2 regions of the Paenibacillus sp. EKM211P genome follow, and region 2 is predicted to be linked to the other one. Evidence: predicted binding sites of a transcription regulator. Region 2 holds the regulator's gene; the other holds the start of a gene.

Region 1 (7,638 bases), on a different contig from region 2:
TGATCGGGCTTATGCTGCAACGGCGACGACGGCGAATGGTGTAATTAACGTGAGTGGAAGTGGTGAAATAATGGCTAAGCCAGACATCGCTTATCTCTCCATTGGGGTGCAATCGGAAGGAAATACTGCTGCTGCTGCTCAAAAAGCTAATGCTGCGAAAATAAACAAGGTCACACAGCTGTTAAAAGGAAAATGGAGTATCAGTGCAGACGATATTCAGACAAGCCAGTTCTCTGTACAACCTAACTATACCTATAACGAGAAAGAAGGACAGAAGCTCAAAGGCTACATGGCCAACCATACACTTTCTGTGAAATATCGCAACTTGGACAAAATTGGTCAGCTGCTGGATGAGGCTACAAACTCCGGTGCAAACAACGTAGATAATATACAGTTTTCCGTAGAGAATCCTTCTTCTTATGAGGAAGCTGCTATTGCAAAAGCGTTGGATAACGCTCAATCCAAAGCCAGTGCCGTAGCAAAATCAGCTAAACGCGGCTTAGGGGCTCTGGTGAATGTGACAGTAGATGGCGGGGAAGCTCAGGTTTTCACACAACGTGAGAATGCCATGTCCAAAGCGCTCATGGATATGAGTGGCGGAACAGAGATACAGTCGGGCCAAGTAACGGTGAAAGTCCAAGTGTCTGCCCAATATGAGATGAACTAGTATAGGCCATTAAACGGAGCCGCAAGCGCCTGCAACATTGCAGGGTGACTTGTTGGCTTCTTTTGTCTATTGAAACCGTTTTGTAATGAGTCTGTCATAGCTAATGGCTGTTAGGTGTACAGATTGAAATCAGTGAGTGTACAGATTGTAAACTACATACAATAGGGTATAGATATAATAAGAAAAGTGATCAAAACACATAGATTATACAGATTTGCAATAGGAGGAATACTTACGATGAACAAACATACAAAAAAATGGGGCTCAGCATTGCTGGCAGCGGGAATTTTAGCAGGGGTTGCGGTTATTCCCGTTTCCTATATTGGGGCAGCATCGACCAAACAGCAGCAAGCGACAACACAGCAACCAGGGATCGCCATCCAATGGAATGGTAAAACGTTGGCCGCTAAAGGTATTCAAGTGAACGGGAACACCATGATTCCAGTGGCAGCACTGCGTGACAGCTTGGGAATTCCGGTGAGCTATGACACCAAAGAAGGGACATATACAGTGGGGAGTGGGTACAACAAGCTCTATATCGTGGTCTCCTCCTCGGATGCCTATGTCAATGTGAACGGAATCAACACGCGCAGCATGGATGCCAAAATGATCGCCGGGAAGCTGTACATTCCTATGAGTCTGCTGAAAGACTATCTGGGTATCGATGCTCAGTGGAATGCAGCTCAGAAAACCGTAACATTGAGTAAAAGCCAGCTAAATCCAATCACAATTGCATCTCAGACGCTTCCAGCTTCGAGCAATGCAAAGGTATCTTATAAGATTAAGTATCCACAAATCAGCGGCAGCCAGCTGAATCCTGAGGCTCAACAGACCATTAATAATGTGCTAAAAAAGCATGCAGAGACAGTATTGGCAGCAGGCAAAAAGATGGTGGCAGAGGGAGAGGTTACAGCAGAAAGACCGTATGATTTCGAGAATGATTTTGCAATTGCCTATAACAAGGACGGTATTCTAAGTGTGATTATGCAGGACTACTCGTATACAGGTGGCGCACATGGCATGACGGCGCGTAAAGGATACACGTTCTCGCTCGCTGATGGCAAGCTGCTGCAATTGTCTGACGTATTGAAGGCAAATCCGAACTATAAAAAATTTTTGAATGCTGATTTGAAGAAAAAAATTGATGCGCTCCAGGCTGGCGAAGGTTTTGAAAAATTTAAAGAGTTGGCCGCAGATCAGAATTTTTATGTGACCAATAGTGGAGTAACCATCGTGTTTGATTTGTATGATTATGCCCCATACGCGTATGGAATTCCGGAGTTTACTTACTCGTTCGCTCAACTGCTACCTCAGGGCGGAAAGCCTTTTGCGGGACAAAATCAATAATTTGGATGACCTATATTTTTAAAAAATAGCAAATCAAAAAGGCTGCCTACTGGATACAAAAATCCGAGGCAGCCTTTCTATTTACCAGCTATTCAGAAGTAAACCACTTTTCTTATACACCTTCTGGAGAGGAGCTAGTTAACACTTTATCAATAATACCGTATTCTTTGGCATCATCAGCGGACATGAAATAGTCACGGTCTGTGTCTTTTTCGATGCGTTCCAGTGGTTGACCTGTGCGATCTGCGAGAATGCGGTTCAATTTGTCACGCATTTTCAGAATGCGACGGGCGCGAATTTCGATATCCGTTGCCTGTCCTTGTGCACCGCCCAGTGGTTGGTGAATCATAATTTCACTGTTTGGCAAGGCAAAACGCTTGCCTTTGGCACCTGCATTCAGCAAGAAAGCACCCATGGAAGCAGCCATACCTACACAAATGGTAGATACGTCAGGTTTAATGTATTGCATCGTATCGAAAATGGCCATACCAGCTGTGATGGAACCGCCAGGACTGTTAATATACAAGTGAATGTCTTTTTCAGGATCTTCAGCAGCCAAAAACAGCATTTGTGCAATAATTGAGTTGGCTACAACGTCATTGACGTCCGAGCCCAACAAAATAATGCGATCCTTCAACAGTCTGGAATAAATGTCATAGGCGCGTTCGCCGCGGTTACTTTGTTCTACTACCATAGGAACATAGCTCACGTCAAAAAACCTCCCTTAAATATCGTTAGTGGATTTGGTGGATATGCCGATTACACATCCCTATTTATAAACTGTTACCGTATTAACCACATGATAAACAATTTCAAACAAAAAGTCAAAGAAAGTCAAACTATTGATTGAAAAAAGAGCGCTCAGCGCTCTTTTTGGTTAAAAACATTATATGGAACATTTAGCCGATCATATAAAACGACGCGCCCGCGAGGAATCGAACCTCGATCTCAGGCTCCGGAGGCCTACGTCATATCCGTTGGACCACGGGCGCACAGATGAACATTACAAGCAACTAACTAATTAATTGGAAACAAAGATGATTATATGATATACGGCATTGAATTGCAAGCTTTTATTACGTGCGCATATTCACATAAAAAGTTGAGAAATATAGGTTCAGATAGACTTGCATGTGAAGCAAATATTGGGTAAGATATACGTGGGACTTAAAAAGTTATCCCGGGACATTTTAAGACCAGTTAGAGATATAGCATAGAGACAGAACTTAGAAGTGTGCGGGAGTGGAAAGCATGCGAAAGATATTAGAAATACAGAAGCAGCTTCTGCCCGACCTCATGGATGTTTTGAAAAAAAGGTACACGATCCTGCATCAGATTATGCTGTCCGAAGTTATTGGACGCAGAACACTGGCAGCTTCACTGGATATGACCGAGCGCGTACTGCGCGCTGAGACTGATCTCCTTAAAGCGCAAGGGCTAATTGAGATTGAGAGTGTGGGCATGAAGGTGAGCAAAGCAGGACTGGATCTGCTGGAACAGCTGGAGCCGATTGCGAACAACTTGTTCGGCCTGTCCCAATTGGAGGATCAGATTCGTCAAGCCTACGGTTTGAGGAAGGTGGTTGTCGTTCCAGGGGATTCGGATGCTTCACCGTTAGCGAAGCAGGAACTGGGCCGTGCTGGCGCAAAGGCGCTGCTGAGTGTTATGGATGACGAGGACGTGGTCGCTGTAACAGGTGGCACGACGATTGCAGATGTGGCGGAACAACTGACATTACCTGCTAACGGCCCGCTTAAAGGCGGATGGTTTGTACCGGCACGCGGGGGTTTGGGAGAGAGCATGGAAATGCAGGCAAATACAATTGCCTCCACGATGGCTCGCAAGGTCGGCGCTCAATACCGTCTGCTCCATGTACCGGATTTGCTCAGCAATCATGCTTACAACTCCTTGCTTGAGGATACGAATATTCAGGATATATTGAGCCTGATTCGAGAAAGTCGTATTATCATTCACGGGATAGGCAACGCCATAGCAATGGCCCACAGACGCAAGCTTGACCCTGAAACCTTCGCCCAGATCAGCAATGAGGGCGCGGTCGCCGAATCGTTTGGTTATTATTTTAACGAAGACGGCGTCGTTGTTCACAGAATGCTGACGCTTGGACTCCGTTTGGAGGACATCAGGCGCACGGAGACGGTGTTAGGTGTGGCTGGAGGCAAGAGCAAGGCGGCTGCTATTCATGCGGTATTGCGTTTCGGACAGGAAGACATTCTTGTCACCGACGAAGGCGCTGCTGCCGAGATTGTAAGCCGTTATTTAAGAGATTGATAAGGTTTTTTAATTGTGTTGTCTTGACGGGCTTTCGGGTCTGTCTTGAATATATAAAACTAAACTAAACGAACTTTGGGAGGAACTCACTCATGACAGTTAAAGTTGGTATTAACGGTTTCGGACGTATTGGACGCCTTGCTTTCCGCCGTATTCAAGACGTAGAAGGTATTGAAGTAGTAGCAATTAACGACTTGACAGATTCCAAAATGCTGGCACATCTGTTGAAATATGATACAACACAAGGTACTTTCCAAGGGGAAGTAGAAGTACATGACGGTTTCTTCAAAGTAAACGGTAAAGAAGTTAAAGTTTTGGCTAACCGTAACCCTGAAGAATTGCCTTGGGGAGACCTGGGTGTAGACATCGTTCTGGAATGCACAGGTTTCTTCACAACTAAAGAAGCTGCTGAGAAACATTTGAAAGGCGGCGCTAAAAAGGTTGTTATCTCCGCTCCAGCTACTGGCGACATGAAAACTGTCGTTTACAACGTAAACCATGAAATTCTGGACGGATCTGAAACTGTAATTTCCGGTGCTTCTTGCACAACTAACTGCCTGGCTCCTATGGCTAAAACATTGCAAGACAAATTTGGTATCGTTGAAGGCTTGATGACTACAATTCACGCTTACACTGGCGACCAAAACACTTTGGATGCTCCACATGCTAAAGGTGACTTCCGTCGTGCTCGCGCAGCAGCTGAAAACATCATCCCTAACACTACTGGTGCTGCTAAAGCAATCGGTCTGGTTATCCCTGAGCTGAAAGGTAAATTGGATGGCGCAGCTCAACGTGTTCCAGTACCAACAGGTTCCCTGACTGAGCTGGTAACAGTTCTGGAGAAAAACGTAACTGCTGAAGAAATCAACGCAGCGATGAAAGAAGCTTCCGATCCTGAAACTTACGGATACACTGAAGATCAAATCGTTTCTTCTGACATCAAAGGTCTGACTTTCGGATCCCTGTTTGATGCAACTCAAACTAAAGTTCTGACTGTTGGCGACAAACAACTGGTTAAAACTGTAGCTTGGTACGACAACGAAATGTCCTACACTGCACAATTGATCCGTACTTTGGAATACTTCGCTAAATTGGCTAAATAAGAATTTCCTTATCGAGCAACATCATAGAGCGGAAACAGGTGTTATTGTTTCCGCTCTTTATATATCAAAATGTGCCTTAAATTCCTGTTTCGTAAAATTATAAGGGTGCGGAGGAATATGGAGATGAACAAAAAGAGCGTACGTGATATAGAACTGAATGGAAAACGGGTGTTTGTTCGTGTAGATTTTAACGTTCCGGTTGAAGATGGTAAAATTACAGATGACAAGCGTATTCGCGAAACCTTGCCAACCATTAACTACCTGATTGAAAAAGGTGCAAAAGTTATTTTGGCGAGTCACTTTGGACGTCCAAAGGGTCAAGTCGTTGAATCCATGCGTCTGACTGCTGCTGGTGTACGTTTGTCCGAACTGCTGAAAAAGCCAGTTGTTAAAGTGGACGAAGCAGTTGGTGAAGCTGTTAAAGCGAAAGTGGCTGAACTGCAAAACGGCGATGTGCTATTGCTTGAAAATGTACGCTTCTACCCAGGAGAAGAGAAAAATGATCCTGAACTGGCTAAGCAATTTGCTGAACTGGCTGACATTTTCGTGAATGATGCTTTTGGTGCAGCACACCGTGCTCATGCTTCTACAGAAGGTATCGCGCATTTCCTTCCGGCTGTTTCCGGCTTGCTGATGGAAAAAGAGTTGTCTGTTATTGGTAAAGCTTTGTCGAATCCAGATCGTCCTTTTACAGCCATTATTGGTGGTTCCAAAGTAAAAGACAAAATCGACGTAATCGACAACCTGCTGAACATTGCAGATAACGTAATTATTGGCGGCGGTTTGACTTATACATTCTTCAAAGCTCAAGGTCATGAAGTGGGTCAATCTTTGCTGGATGAATCCAAACTGGACGTAGCTCTTGGATTTATTGAAAAAGCGAAGAAGCTTGGCAAAAACTTCTACCTTCCTGTGGATATCGTTATCTCTGACGATTTCAGCGCTACAGCGAACACGAACATTGTGGACATCGACGGCATTCCTGCAGATTGGGAAGGCGTGGATATCGGACCGAAAACTCGTAAAATTTATGCAGATGTTATCAAAAACTCCAAATTGGTTGTTTGGAATGGACCAATGGGTGTATTTGAAATCGAGCCTTTCGCTGGCGGTACTCGTGAAGTAGCGGAAGCTTGTGCTACAACAGAAGCATACACCATCATTGGTGGCGGTGATTCTGCGGCTGCGGCTGAAAAATTCCACTTGGCTGACAAAATGGATCACATCTCCACTGGCGGCGGCGCATCCCTGGAATTCATGGAAGGCAAAGCACTTCCGGGTGTTGTTGCACTTAACGATAAATAATCAAACGCATTACGCGTAATAAAGGCTTTAGGGCACCTAATAGTTAGGAGTTGAAACCATTGAGAACACCGATTATCGCGGGTAACTGGAAGATGTTCAAAACCGTACCAGAAGCTAAAACCTTCATCGAAGAGATCAAAGGTAAAGCAGAGGTTGCAGGAGTGGAGAGCGTTATATGTGCTCCATTTACAAATCTTCCTGCTCTGGTTGAAGCAGTAAAAGGCACATCTATTAAAATCGGCGCACAAAACCTGCACTTTGCAGAAGATGGCGCATTTACAGGTGAAATCAGCGGCGGAATGCTTAAAGATCTGGGCGTAGACTACGTTGTGATCGGACACTCCGAGCGTCGTGAGTATTTCAACGAAACAGACGAAACGGTGAACAAAAAGGTTCATGCAGCATTCCGTCATGGCCTGACACCAATTGTATGTGTAGGCGAAAAGCTGGAAGACCGTGAAGCAGGTCAAACCAAAGAAGTTGTAAAAGTGCAAACTGTAGCAGCTTTTGCTGGTCTGGCTAAAGATCAAGCAGCACAAGTCGTAGTTGCTTATGAGCCAATCTGGGCCATCGGAACAGGCAAATCCTCTACTTCGCAGGATGCGAATGAAGTGATTTCCTACATCCGTAGTTTGATTAAAGAGCTGTATGATGAAAATACAGCAAATGCTGTACGTATTCAGTACGGTGGTAGTGTAAAACCTGAAAATGTTACTGAGTACCTGGGTCAAAGCGATATCGACGGCGCGCTCGTGGGCGGTGCCAGTCTTCAACCGGCGTCGTACATCGCGCTTGTTGAGGGGGCGAAGTAAGATGACAGCACCAAAACCGGTAGCTTTAATTATTATGGACGGATTCGGACTGCGTGACACTGTGGAAGGCAATGCGGTTGCACAGGCCAACAAACCGAATTACGACCGGTATTTA
Region 2 (7,638 bases):
ACGAGATAAGGAATGGTGGCAGGAACGGATTTTAAATGAGAATTATCGAACTGTAGTATATTACACAGATGCAGGCGATCCTCAGGGATATGCACTATACAAAATAGAAGATAAACAGTTAAATTGTGATGAGTTGGTATATGAAAATGAGACGGCACGTCGGGCTTTGTGGACTTATTTTGCAAATCATGACTCAATGATAACCCAAGGTAAATTTATTTACGTTCCAGCAGATGACAATCTGCCTTTTTTACTCGATGATCCGCGAATTCAACAGGAAACGGTGCCTTATTTTATGGGGCGTATTGTGGATGCTGTTGCTTTTGTAGAGAGATACCCTTTTGAGCAGATTGGAGAGGAGACAAGTTTAACCTTACATCTGACAGATCGGTATGCTCCTTGGAATGAAGGAGTATGGAGATTAACGATTACTACGGAGGGGCAAGGACATCTGGCAAGAGTGGATACAAGTAATTTATCTGAGAACGACACAGTAGCTGACTTGGAACTGGGAATTCAGTCATTAACAACTTTAATGCTTGGCTATCAGCAAGCTGATAACCTGTTTAATTGGGGGCGCATTGAAGGAAGCAGTGAGTCTGTGGCTGCACTTAAACGTGTAATACCAACAAAACGAACGTTCCTATTGGATTTTTTCTGATAAAGGCCAATTAGATATTCTTAATGCTCAACTCTTTTTAACCAAATTGGATGTGGGATATCATAATTATTCAAAGCTCTTTCCATAATGGGAAGAGTTTTTTTGTTCTAGGGTATAAAACATAATTAGATTGCGAAAAATGGTATTGACCCCTTGGCAAAAATGAAATATGTGCTATAATACAAATATAGTCAAAGAAAGTCAAAGTCAATTAGAACCAGTGTGAATCTACAGAAGTATAACAATAATGACATGATTTGCGTATAGTTAGGAGCTGCTTCTTATGGACAGAAGAGAAGTGTATGATTTATCGCAAATAAAGGTCACACTAGAAACGAAACGGTACAATTCCAATGGATGTAGAACAGGCAATAGCCTGAATACAGCTTAGATTCGTGACTATACCGTTTGGTTAAGTTCAATATACGGCGGACTCTGTGGAGCGTGAAATGTACTTGAATACTTGCGTTTCCGTTAGTGGAGGATGATGAAATGCGCAATGTTTCCGACATTATTGAACAATATTTGAAGAGCATGCTGCTGGAAAGTCCCCAAGGCTTAGTGGAGATTCAGCGCAATGATCTGGCTGACCGCTTTTCCTGCGTACCGTCGCAAATTAATTATGTAATTAGTACCCGGTTTACGCTGGAAAAAGGTTATGTGGTGGAAAGTAAACGCGGTGGTGGAGGTTATATTCGGATTCAGCGAATTCAATTGCCTGCACAGCATGCGATCCATACACACCTTCATCAGAGCATCGGGGAGGAAATTAGCCAATCGGCAGCAGAAGGATTGATTTATCAGTTAGAGGAAGCTCATTTTTTAAGTAAAAGGGAAGCGGGTCTAATAAAGGCTGCTTTATCAAGAGATACATTATTGCTGAAGCTTCCCTATCGTGACCAACTGCGAGCAAGATTGCTTAAGGCTATGCTGATCTCGTTGCTGGCGGCCAAATAGCTAGTATCCATTAACCAGTGAATAGAGATTTGCAATTCAGATGTAGGGATTTGTAAAAATCCTGACGTTGAAGGAGGTGCTTTTATGCTGTGCCAAGAATGTAATATGCGGCCGGCAACTTTGCATTTCACCAAAATTGTGAATGGCGAAAAGACAGAGTTTCATATTTGTGAGACATGTGCGAAGGAAAAAGGGGAGATGATCCCTGGAACACCTAATGGCTTTTCGATTCATAGCTTGTTGTCGGGGATGTTGGATTTTGACTCCAGCACAAAGAGCCAGTCTTCAGGTCACAGTGTTCCCCAAAATCTACAATGCAAGGATTGCGGTATGACTTATACACAGTTTAGTAAGCTAGGACGCTTTGGATGTCCATCATGCTATCAATATTTTGATAGTCGCCTGGACCCTCTGTTCAAGCGTGTGCATGGTAGTACGAGTCATGTTGGGAAAGTTCCGGTCCGTACTGGAGGCCGATTAAAGGTTAAACGGCAAATTGATGATTTGAAAAAAGAGATGCAACAACACATTGTACAGGAAGAATTCGAATCAGCTGCTGAGCTTAGGGATCAAATCAGAAAGCTTGAAAAAGAAATGACTGAAGAGTAAAGTTTGTGAAGAGTAGGAGGGAATGCGTGATGCCCAATATCCGATTTACGGAAAAGCCGCTAAGTGATTGGATGCGTGGTGATGCTGCGGATTCGGAGATTGTCATTAGTAGCCGGGTAAGAATTGCGCGTAACTTGCAGCATCTGCCTTTTCCCATGCTTGCTACCAACCAGCAGTCGGAAGAAGTGCTTCAACGCTTAACGGATATCCTTCAGTATGATGATTTGCGTCGTTTTGGTACTTTTCATACCTTGAAAATATCCGAGTTGGATGAGATCGACAAACAGGTACTGGTTGAGAAGCACTTGATTAGTCCTAATTTGGCGAACGAATCTCGCAACGGTGCTGTGTTGATTAGTGATGATGAATCAGTTAGTGTTATGATAAATGAAGAGGATCATCTGCGTATTCAGTGCTTATATCCGGGATGTCAGGTTAGAGAAGCTTGGGAACGTGCTATGGTCATTGATGATGCATTTGAAGCGCATGTTGATTATGCATTTGATGATCGGAGAGGTTTTCTGACCAGTTGCCCGACGAATGTCGGCACAGGTATGAGAGCTTCGGTGATGATGCATTTGCCCGCATTGGTCATGACTCATCAAATCAATCGTATATTGTCCGCTGTTTCACAGGTGGGTCTTACAGTTCGCGGTATTTATGGTGAAGGCAGCGAAGCAGTTGGGAATTTGTTTCAGGTATCCAATCAGATTACCTTGGGACAAACCGAAGCGGAAATTATCGAGAATCTACATGGCGTGGTGCTGCAAATTATAGAGCACGAACGTTCTGCCAGAGAACGATTGATGAATGAATCCATGCTGCGGATTACAGATCGGGTGATGCGTTCATTCGGTATTTTGTCATATGCAGCAGTTTTGGATTCCAAGGAGGCTGCACAGCGGCTGTCCGATGTACGTCTCGGTGTAGATTTAGGAATTTTGGAGCGTCCTTCCATTGCAGCGATGAATGAGCTTAATGTGATGACGCAACCCGGCTTTTTACAAAAAAGCTTTGGGGATAAAATGAATACCGGTGAGCGCGATATGTACCGGGCGAAGCTGATCCGGCAAAAATTAGGCACAACCCTTTAATATATAGAATGAACTGAAATACACACTGTGGAGGTGCAGGATATATGATGTTTGGAAGATTTACGGAACGTGCACAGAAAGTGCTTGCCTTGGCCCAGGAAGAAGCTGTTCGATTGGGACACAACAACATTGGCACAGAGCACATTTTGCTAGGACTCATTCGTGAAGGTGAAGGAATAGCAGCGAAAGCCTTAATCGGTTTAGGGCTGGGACTGGAAAAAATCCAGGATGAAGTGGAAACACTGATTGGACGCGGTCAAGAGCAACCGACGAACATTGCCTATACTCCACGTGCCAAGAAAGTCATTGAGCTGTCTATGGACGAAGCACGTAAATTGGGTCATACCTATGTAGGTACCGAGCATATTTTGCTAGGCCTTATTCGTGAAGGTGAAGGCGTAGCAGCACGTGTACTGAACAACCTGGGTATCAGTCTGAACAAAGCGCGTCAGCAAGTGCTTCAATTGCTCGGTAGCAGCGAGGCGGTTTCCAGCCATCACGGTGCTCCAGCTAATGTCAGCACACCAACTCTGGACAGTCTGGCACGCGATCTGACGGCTTCTGCGAAGGAAAATAACCTGGACCCCGTTATTGGGCGCAGCAAGGAAATTGAGCGCGTTATTCAAGTGCTCAGCCGCCGTACAAAGAACAACCCTGTTTTGATCGGTGAACCTGGGGTAGGTAAAACGGCGATTGCCGAAGGATTGGCACAAAAAATCATAGCGAATGAAATTCCCGAAACGTTGCGCGACAAACGCGTAATGACACTCGATATGGGTTCTGTAGTAGCAGGTACTAAGTATCGTGGTGAATTTGAGGATCGCTTGAAGAAGATTATGGACGAGATTCGTCAAGCTGGAAATATCGTATTGTTCATTGATGAGCTGCATACACTGATTGGTGCTGGTGGAGCGGAAGGCGCAATTGATGCGTCCAACATCCTGAAACCTGCTCTGGCACGTGGCGAGCTGCAATGTATCGGTGCCACCACGCTGGATGAATACCGCAAATATATTGAGAAAGATGCTGCTTTGGAGCGTCGTTTTCAACCTATAACCGTGGATCAACCTTCTCCAGAAGAAGCGATTCAAATCTTGTATGGTCTGCGCGACCGTTACGAAGCGCATCACCGTGTGAAAATCACTGATGAGGCTATTGAAGCTGCAGTAAGATTGTCAGATCGTTATATTACGGATCGCTTCCTACCGGATAAGGCTATTGACCTTATTGATGAAGCGGGCTCCAAGGTAAGGCTCAATTCCTATACAGTACCGCCAAACCTGAAACAGCTGGAAAACCGTCTGGAGGATATCCGTAAGGAAAAAGATTCAGCGGTACAAAGCCAGGAGTTTGAAAAGGCAGCTGCGCTGCGCGATACAGAGCAAAAAATTCGTGAAGAGCTGGATGTCACTAAAAACCAATGGAAAGAACAACAGGGGCGTACAGATTCCGAAGTTACACCAGAGGATATTGCTCAGGTTGTTGCCATCTGGACTGGTGTCCCAGTCAGCAAGCTGAAGGAAGAAGAAACACATCGTTTGCTGAATATGGAGCAACTGTTGCATGAACGGGTGATTGGGCAGGACGAAGCTGTTAAGGCAGTAAGTCGGGCGATTCGCCGGGCACGCGCCGGTCTGAAAGATCCGAAACGTCCAATTGGCTCCTTTATTTTCCTCGGTCCAACTGGGGTTGGTAAAACAGAGCTGGCACGCGCCTTGGCTGAATCTATGTTTGGTGATGAAAATGCGGTTATCCGTATTGATATGTCCGAATATATGGAGAAACACTCCACATCCCGTTTGGTAGGAGCGCCTCCAGGATACGTAGGATATGAAGAAGGTGGCCAACTGACTGAAAAGGTACGTCGTAAGCCTTACTCTGTTGTGTTGCTGGATGAAATTGAAAAAGCACACCCGGAAGTATTCAATATTCTGCTGCAAGTGTTGGAGGATGGACGTCTGACGGATTCCAAAGGACGTGTTGTTGACTTCCGTAACACTCTCATCATCCTAACATCCAACGTTGGTGCACAGGCGATCAAGCGTAACTCCACGCTTGGCTTTACAGCTGTTGTGGACGCTGGGGCGGATTACGATAACATGAAGGGCAAAGTGATGGATGAACTGAAGAAGAGCTTCCGTCCTGAGTTCTTGAATCGGATAGATGAAATTATCGTGTTCCATTCTCTTGAAGAAAAACATATTGCCGAAATTGTTTCACTCATGTCTGAGGAGCTGCGTAAGCGTCTGAATGAGTATGAGGTTGACTTTGAGTTGACAGACAAGGCTAAGAATTTCCTTGCCAAGGAAGGCTTCGATCCAGCGTATGGTGCGCGTCCATTGCGTCGTGCAATCCAGAAGCATATTGAAGATCGCCTGTCCGAGGAACTGTTGACTGGAAACATTTCTAAAGGCGACTCTCTCTATATTGATGAAGAGAACGGTGCATTGACAGTAACGAAAAAGGATAATGTATCCGCGAAGTCCTAAAGCAGTTTAGTAAATAAAACATTAGAAAAGGGTGTCTCGCAGGCTGGAAAGCTATTGCGAAGGCACCCTTTTTGTGTATTGAACACCTTGAAAGGGTAGGGTAAAAGCTTTGGGAAAGTTTGTGATATTGCTTTACGTCCGCCAAGCTTCAATGGTAAACTTTTATTGTTACAGCTCTTTCAGGTGCTGTGTGAAGATAAAATTGACATCATCGTTGTCAAGAAGGAGCCAAGGAATAAAGTATGGCTAAAGTGAAAACTAAATTTTCCTGTACAGAATGTGGCTATGAATCGCCTAAATGGTACGGAAAATGTCCTGGATGCCAGGCATGGAATTCCATGGTCGAAGAAACGGAAAGCGTTGTAAAAACTCAAGGAATGGGATCTTCCCTTCTTACTCATAGCACAAAAGACAAACCGCTTCCTATTATTGAAGTGGAGAGTGGCAAAGAAACACGAATTTTGACGGGAATTGGTGAATTAAATCGTGTACTCGGTGGAGGTGTGGTGCCAGGTTCACTTGTTCTGGTGGGTGGAGACCCGGGGATCGGTAAGTCTACGCTTATGCTGCAAACCTCTAATGAGCTGGCTTTAACTGGTTTAAAGGTACTCTACGTGTCTGGTGAGGAATCCGTCCGCCAAACGAAGCTACGTGCAGATCGCCTCGGTGCTTTGTCTCCCAGTCTGTACGTATTATGTGAGACGAATTTGGAGACGATTGAAGAAGCAGTGGACAGCTTGAAGCCGGAGTTTTTGGTCATCGACTCGATACAGACTGTATATTTGCCTGAGGTGACAAGTGCGCCTGGTAGTGTAGCTCAGGTGCGCGAGTGTACTTCACGATTTATGCGGATTGCCAAGGGATTAGGTATTGCTACAGTACTGGTAGGGCATGTGACCAAAGAAGGCGCTATTGCAGGTCCGCGTTTGTTGGAGCATATGGTCGATTGTGTACTTTATTTTGAAGGAGAGCGCCATCATACGTATCGGCTGTTGCGTGCGGTTAAGAATCGTTTCGGTTCTACGAATGAAATTGGTATTTTTGAAATGGCCGAAAGTGGTTTGCGTGAGGTGGCGAATCCTTCTGAGCTCTTCCTGTCCGAACGGCCACTGGGGGTGGCTGGTTCCACAGTCGTTGCCAGTATGGAGGGAACCCGACCTGTATTGGTTGAACTGCAAGCACTCATTGCGGCTACGCATTTTCCATCTCCACGCCGAATGGGTACGGGGATTGACCATCATCGGATGGGATTAATCATTGCCGTACTAGAAAAGCGGATGGGCATGTTTTTGCAAAACCAGGACGCTTATCTCAATGTTGCTGGAGGCGTAAAGCTGGATGAACCAGCGGTGGATTTAGCCATAGCGGTGAGCATTGCTTCCAGCTTTAGGGATGCTCCTACCAAGCCGTACGATGTGATTTTTGGTGAAGTAGGACTGACAGGCGAGGTGCGGGCTGTATCCCGAGCAGAACAGCGAGTGCGAGAAGCAGAGAAATTAGGTTTCAAACGGGTGATCATGCCCGAGAAAAGCTTGAAGGGCTGGACACATCCAAAAGGGATACAAATTATCGGAGTTGGAACGGTGGCAGATGCACTGGCAGCCGCATTAGATTAGGGGGCATTGAGGATGAAGGAAGCGAGCCAACTGGATAAAATGAACGATTTGCTACGGCTTGTGGCACCGGGAACTCCCTTTCGCGACGGATTGGAAAACGTTTTGCGTGCCAAAACGGGTGCTCTTCTGGTCGTTGGCTATAGCCCGGAAGTAATGGAAGTCGTGGATGGCGGTTTCTCTATTAATTGTGACTTTTCGCCGAACTATTTGTA

What was found. Region 2 encodes CtsR, which represses protease genes until heat stress. Its sites were predicted from a motif close to ATGGTCAATAAAGGTCAAACA; they were not measured.
Region 1: the regulator CtsR is predicted to act here: its motif matches at 2,835-2,855, upstream of clpP (ATP-dependent Clp endopeptidase proteolytic subunit ClpP).

What each region holds. Positions count from the first base shown of each region.
Region 1 is NZ_JAAMNS010000006.1:199,597-207,234, reverse strand. It holds gene G9G57_RS12360 (SIMPL domain-containing protein) at 1-667, shown strand, start outside; gene G9G57_RS12355 (PdaC/SigV domain-containing protein) at 905-2,014, shown strand; gene clpP (ATP-dependent Clp endopeptidase proteolytic subunit ClpP) at 2,127-2,723, opposite strand; tRNA gene G9G57_RS12345 (tRNA-Arg) at 2,935-3,006, opposite strand; gene G9G57_RS12340 (sugar-binding transcriptional regulator) at 3,266-4,303, shown strand; gene gap (type I glyceraldehyde-3-phosphate dehydrogenase) at 4,396-5,406, shown strand; gene G9G57_RS12330 (phosphoglycerate kinase) at 5,530-6,711, shown strand; gene tpiA (triose-phosphate isomerase) at 6,771-7,523, shown strand; gene gpmI (2,3-bisphosphoglycerate-independent phosphoglycerate mutase) at 7,525-7,638, shown strand, end outside.
Region 2 is NZ_JAAMNS010000025.1:765-8,402, forward strand. It holds gene G9G57_RS24225 (GNAT family N-acetyltransferase) at 1-661, shown strand, start outside; gene G9G57_RS24230 (CtsR family transcriptional regulator) at 1,154-1,618, shown strand; gene G9G57_RS24235 (UvrB/UvrC motif-containing protein) at 1,703-2,227, shown strand; gene G9G57_RS24240 (protein arginine kinase) at 2,257-3,321, shown strand; gene clpC (ATP-dependent protease ATP-binding subunit ClpC) at 3,366-5,810, shown strand; gene radA (DNA repair protein RadA) at 6,053-7,426, shown strand; gene disA (DNA integrity scanning diadenylate cyclase DisA) at 7,439-7,638, shown strand, end outside.